Companilactobacillus allii: one gene and its partner. The protein of the gene in region 1 binds, or shares a complex with, the protein of each later gene. Links are inferred from orthologs where the notes say so. Each region holds a gene or a part of one and is shown on either strand. Other genes may lie near its edges.

Evidence for each region.
Region 2: the proteins of uvrB (region 1) and pcrA are in contact, whole or in part, in a crystal structure (PDB 7EGT), measured with the Thermus thermophilus proteins. The link is inferred for Companilactobacillus allii from one-to-one orthologs. Residues at the interface, in WP_096411307.1 of Thermus thermophilus: Glu23, Leu25, Arg26, Asp27, Gly28, Glu29, Arg30, Phe31, Arg55, Glu326, Asp327, Phe328, Glu379, Ser382, Gln383, His398, Gly400, Arg401; in WP_096412145.1 of Thermus thermophilus: His654, Arg656, Phe657, Gln666, Asp668, Glu669, Lys680, Arg681, Leu682, Ser683, Lys685, Tyr686, Ala687.

Annotation. Positions count from the first base shown.
Region 1 is NZ_CP019323.1:1,445,940-1,449,163, reverse strand. The notes cover bases 294-3,177. They hold uvrB (excinuclease ABC subunit UvrB), read right to left. Parts: upstream 2,799-3,177; coding sequence 789-2,798; downstream 294-788. Other genes in these bases: BTM29_RS07015 (MFS transporter), read right to left, coding at 2,909-3,177; uvrA (excinuclease ABC subunit UvrA), read right to left, coding at 294-786. In the rest of the region: more of uvrA, read right to left, coding at 1-293; more of BTM29_RS07015, read right to left, coding at 3,178-3,224. UniProt on the Escherichia coli protein: The UvrABC repair system catalyzes the recognition and processing of DNA lesions. A damage recognition complex composed of 2 UvrA and 2 UvrB subunits scans DNA for abnormalities.
Region 2 is NZ_CP019323.1:1,219,466-1,222,732, forward strand. What follows is about bases 1-2,927. They hold pcrA (DNA helicase PcrA), read left to right. Parts: upstream 1-314; coding sequence 315-2,540; downstream 2,541-2,927. Other genes in these bases: purB (adenylosuccinate lyase), read left to right, coding at 1-134; ligA (NAD-dependent DNA ligase LigA), read left to right, coding at 2,566-2,927. Outside these bases: more of ligA, read left to right, coding at 2,928-3,267. UniProt on the Escherichia coli protein: A helicase with DNA-dependent ATPase activity. Unwinds DNA duplexes with 3'-5' polarity. Translocates on single-stranded DNA with 3'-5' polarity. Initiates unwinding more efficiently from a nicked substrate than double-stranded DNA.

The DNA of each region.
Region 1 (3,224 bases):
AAGTTCACCAACAGTGAAACCACATATTGGACAAGCATTCTTTTCAGAGAAGACCATTGCCTCTTTACCAATAACATCAATGTTCATATATCCATCTGACAAACGAAGCGCTGCTTCTACGGAATCAAACAAACGTGACTTGATATGATCATTAATAACAATTCTATCAACAATGACATCAATATCATGCTTCTTATTCTTGTCGAGTTCAATATCTTCACTTATATCATGAATTTCACCATCAACTCTAATTCTTACATAACCTTGCTTTTGAATTTGAGCTAGTGCCTTTTTGTGTTGACCTTTTTTAGCACGGATAACTGGAGAAAGAACTTGTAACTTAGTTCCCTCATCAAGCTTCAATACAGCATCAACCATCTGTTGTGCTGATTGACTAGTGATAACTGTCCCATCGTTTGGACAAATCGGCGTCCCAACACGAGCCCACAACAAGCGAAGATAATCATTGATCTCTGTAACAGTACCAACAGTTGATCTAGGGTTTTTTGAAGTGGTTTTTTGGTCAATTGATATAGCTGGACTTAACCCATCGATCGAATCAACATCAGGCTTATCCATCTGTCCCAAAAATTGTCTAGCATAAGACGACAAGCTTTCAACATAACGTCTTTGTCCTTCAGCATATAACGTATCAAACGCTAGAGAACTCTTACCAGATCCAGATAATCCAGTCATTACTACTAATTTATCACGCGGAATTGTAACGTCCACATTTTTGAGATTATGTGCACGAGCTCCGTGAATTACAATTTTATCGTTTAACATAATTACTTCATTTCCGCCTTTAAATCTAGAATTGTATCACGCAAATTAGCAGCGGCTTCAAAGTCTAGTTTTGAAGCTGCAGCTTCCATTTGTTCTTGTAAGTTTTTGAGTAAGTCCTTTTGTTCCTTTTTCGACATATCCTCAAATTTCAAATCATCATCTATTTTTTCAGATTCAGACGCTGTATTATCAACTTTTTGGAACATTGAAATTGCATCACGAATCGGCTTAACAATAGTTGTAGGAGTGATGTTATGTTCTTCATTAAACTTCTCTTGCAACTCACGACGATGCTTCGTCTTAGAAATGGCACCTTTCATTGATTCCGTTATAGAATCAGCATACATGATAACCTTACCATGTTCATTACGAGATGCACGTCCGATAATTTGAACAAGAGATCTTTCTGAACGTAAGAATCCTTCTTTATCAGCATCCAAAATAGCAATCAATGAAACTTCGGGAACATCAATACCTTCACGCAACAAATTAATACCGATCAACACGTCAAACTTACCAAGACGTAGATCACGAATTATTTTTGTACGCTCCAATGTTTTGATATCACTATGTAAATATCTAACTTTAATACCCAGATCTTTGAAATAATCAGTTAAATCTTCTGCCATTTTCTTAGTCAATGTTGTGACAAAAACACGTTCATGTTTTTCAACTCGATCATTGATCTCTCCAACTAAATCATCGATCTGTCCCATTATAGGACGAACCTCGATTCTTGGATCTAATAGTCCAGTTGGTCGAATGATCTGAGTAGCCAAATGATCTGTTCTATCCATCTCATAAGGACCCGGTGTAGCTGAAACGTAAAGAATACGATTAACGTGCTTTTCAAACTCTTCTAGTTTTAACGGACGATTATCTAGTGCACTAGGTAAACGGAATCCATAGTTGACCAACATTTGCTTTCTGGCACGATCACCATTATACATACCACGAACTTGTGGCATAGTAACGTGGGATTCATCAACCATAATATTAAAGTCCTTGGGGAAGAAATCTATCAATGTGAAAGGTGGTTCACCTTCAGCACGTCCTTCCATATGACGAGAATAATTCTCAATTCCAGATGTATAACCCATCTCACGCATCATTTCAATATCATATTCAGTACGTTGTTTAATACGTTGAGCTTCAAGTAACTTACCTTCTTTGGTAAATTGTGCTACTTGTATATCCATTTCCTTTTGGATACGATCCAGCGCATCTTCCATTTTGGAATCACTGATCATAAAGTGAGTAGCTGGAAAAATACCGATATGGTCCATTTGGCCTTTTATTTCACCAGTTAAAGCGTCCATTTCAACGATTCGATCAATTTCATCACCAAAAAATTCCACACGAATAGCATTGTCATCACGTGAAGCTGGGAAGATATCCACAACATCCCCACGTACACGGAAACGTCCACGTTGAAAGTCAATATCATTACGTTCAAATTGATTATCCACTAACTTTTCAAGTAACTCATTACGACCTATCTCCTGACCAACCCGCAATGAAATAATACTGTCAGAATATTCTTTAGGATCACCTAAACCAAATATACAAGAAACTGAGGCTACAACGATCACATCATTTCGCTCTAACAATGAACTAGTGGCAGAATGACGTAGTTTGTCTATTTCATCATTAATACTTGAGTCCTTTTCAATATAAGTATCACTAGATGGAACATAAGCTTCAGGTTGATAATAGTCATAATAACTAACAAAGTATTCAACAGCGTTGTTAGGAAAGAACTCTTTGAACTCACCATACAACTGTCCCGCCAAAGTTTTATTATGGGAAAGAATCAACGTTGGTTTATTCAAATTTTTAATAACATTTGCCATTGTAAAAGTCTTACCAGTACCAGTTGCTCCCTCAAGTATGACCTCTTTATCCCCAGCTTTGAAATCATTGGTAATTTTGTCAATTGCCTGTTGTTGATCCCCCGCTGGTGAATATTTAGAAACCAAATCAAACTTATTATCGTCTACTCTATCTATCAAGAATTCATCCTCCATAAAGCCAAAAAATACACCTAACTCAACGAATTAGATGTAATTTGCGTTAGGCACAAATATATTGCCTTTATATTAACATACCGAACGTACTTTCGCTATATTTTTACTTTTGAAAGCTTAGGTAAATAACTAAATATTACAAGGCCAATCAAAAAGAGAATACTCAACGATGCTGCACCAATTGTTGATTTACCAGTGATTTGCGTCACTATTCCAACCAATACAGGACCCATAACGGCTGAGAATTTACCTAGAATATTATAGAATCCAAAAAACTCACTACCTGATTCTTTAGGAATTAATCTACCAAAGTAAGAACGACTCAAAGCTTGAATACCACCTTGACTAGTTCCAACTAACACAGCTAAAATCCAAAAATCAGTCACGGTAGTTAACTTCAATGCGTACAGA
Region 2 (3,267 bases), 230 kb from region 1 along the record:
ATTTCCGTACATTACTAGAAGCCGATAGTCGTGTTACTGATAAACTTTCAAAAGATGATATCGACGATGCATTTGATTATCATTGGCATTTAAAACATGTTGATGATATTTTCAAACGTGTAGGATTAGAATAATAATTTCGTTAAGAGATATTTGCATATGCAGATATCTTTTTTTGCATCTTTTTGAGGTACTCTAAATAGTATTATTGTTATTAAAAATTTGCTACAATGTAAAATAGATGTTTTTTGATAAATGTTGATAGATTAAGGATTTGAGGGATTAAAAAATTGGAAGATGCAATGTTAAAAAGTATGAATACAGAACAACAAGAGGCAGTTATTGCAACACAAGGCCCATTGCTTATCATGGCTGGTGCTGGAAGTGGAAAAACACGTGTATTAACACATCGTGTTGCATATTTGATTGAAAACAAAAACGTAATGCCTTGGCATGTTTTGGCCATCACTTTCACTAATAAAGCTGCCAAAGAGATGAAAGAAAGAATAAGTAAACTACTTGGCGAGTCTGCAAATGATGTCTGGGTCTCAACCTTTCATTCACTTTGTGTACGTATATTAAGACGTGACATTGATAAGATGGGCAAGTCCAGATCATTTACAATCTCAGATCCTTCAGAGCAACGTACTTTGATGAAGCAGATTGTTCAAAGAATGAACTTAGATCCAAAGCAATATGATCCAAGGGCAATTCTTGGGGCAATAAGTAATGCCAAAAATGACTTACTTACGCCAGCAGATTTTGCTCAAAATGCAAAATCTCCATTCGAACAAATCGTCGCTAATTGTTATGATGCATATGCCAAAGAAATGGAAAAGAATCAGGCTATGGATTTTGACGATTTGATTATGCAGACAAATATCTTGTTCGAGCAATGTCCTGATGTATTAGATTATTATCAAACAAAATTTCAGTATATTCACGTCGATGAATATCAGGATACCAATGAAGCTCAATATAAATTGGTTCAACAATTGGGTGCCAAGTATCGTAATGTTTGTGTTGTTGGTGATGCTGATCAGAGTATTTATGGTTGGCGTGGAGCTAATGTGAAGAATATTATGAACTTCGAGAAGGATTATCCTGAAGCGATAACTATTAAGTTGGAACAAAATTATCGTTCAACTAAGACAATTCTTGATGCAGCTAATGAAGTTATAAATAATAACTCTGAAAGAAAACCTAAGAACCTATGGACTGATAATGCAAAGGGTGACGATATTAACTTTTATCGTGGACAAAATGAGTCTGATGAAGCACTGTATGTGGTATCACAAATTAGAGACTTACTATTACAGAATTATAATTATGGTGATTTTGCAATATTGTATCGAACAAATGCTCAATCACGTGCTTTTGAAGAGAAATTCTTACAAGCCAATATTCCATATAAGATCATTGGTGGACACAAGTTCTATGATCGTAAAGAAATCAAAGATATTATGGCTTATTTGAGACTTGTTGCTAACCGCGATGACTCTATGAGTTTTCAGAGAATAATAAATAGTCCTAAACGTGGTATTGGACCAGGTACGATTGAAAAACTGCAAAGATATGCAGATGAACATGGTTGGTCATTACTTGAAGCATCTGAAAATATTGAATTATCATCCCTTCCTGCTAAACCAAGGAAGACCTTTGCTGCATTTGCAAAGTTGATCGATGATCTAGCTAAAGAGGCTAAGACGATTTCAATGACAGACTTGATGGATCATTTACTTGATAAGTCAGATTATGTTGATGAATTGAAACAACAAAACAACCTTGAATCACAAACTAGAATTGAGAATATCGAAGAACTCTTGACTGTTACAACTCAATTCGATCAATCATATGAACCAGATCCTGATATTGATGAAACTAGATTAGATTCATTTTTAACTGAATTATCACTAGTAAGTGATCAAGATGATTTAGAAGAAGATCAACAAGAAGTTACTTTAATGACACTACATGCTGCTAAGGGATTGGAATTTCCAGTTGTCTTCTTAGTAGGTATGGAAGAAGGAATCTTCCCATTAGGTCGTTCATTAATGAAACAAGAGGATCTAGAAGAAGAGCGAAGATTGGCATATGTTGGTATTACTCGTGCCGAAAAGAAATTGTATTTAACAAATGCCTACAGCCGTATGCTTTATGGCCGCCTTCAAACAAATCAAGTATCGCGATTTGTTGAAGAAATCGACGATAAACATATTAATTGGGTCAATAAAAATGCTGGTGGTATTTCGACAAGTACTACAAAGAATGAATCGAGTCTTCCATTTTCAAAACGTCGTCGTGCTTCAGCTTATCATTCAAGTTACAAGGTTGATGAAGCCCAAAAGGCGAGTGGTGCTCAAGGTGCTGAAAATGTCAGTTGGAATATTGGTGACAAGGTCGATCATAAGAAGTGGGGACAAGGAACTGTTGTCAAAGTTAATGGTAAGGGCAAAGATGCTGAGTTAGACGTTGCATTTGATAATGAAGGTATCAAGCGTCTGTTAGCCGAATTCGCTCCTATCAAGAAATCTGAATAATTTGTAAACCTAAGAGGTGAAAAATATGGCAGAAATCACAAAATCACAAGCTAATGAAGAACTAGCATCTCTAAGAAATCAGTTAAATGAATATCGAGATGCGTATTATACTAAGGATGCTCCATTAGTTGAAGATAATGTTTATGATCAACAATATAACCGCTTATTAGAACTAGAACAGCAATTTCCTGAATTGATAATGCCGGACTCTCCATCCCAATTAGTTGGAGATGTAACTTTACCAGACTTTAATAAGGTGACACATGATATTCCTATGCTTTCTATGGGGGATGTTTTCTCTGAAGAAGAGCTAGCTGAATATAATGGAAGAATTGAAAAAAGTGTCGGCGAAGAAATTGATTATAATGTTGAATTAAAAATTGATGGATTGGCTATTTCACTGGTTTATGAAAACGGAATACTAGTGCAGGGTTCAACGCGTGGTAATGGAACGATTGGTGAAAATGTTACTGAGAATTTGAAGACGATTGAAACGATTCCACAGAAGTTAAGTGAACCACTGACTTTTGAGGTTCGTGGTGAGTGTTTCATGTCCAAAAAAGAGTTTTTACGTTTGAATGAAGAACGAGAAAAAGAAGGATTACAGGTCTTTGCTAATCCGAGAAATGCTGCTGCTGGAAGTCTTCGTCAACTGGATCCAAAAGTGACTGCTTCAAGAAAACTAGATACATTCATGTATACTATAGTAACTTTTGATAATTTGAAT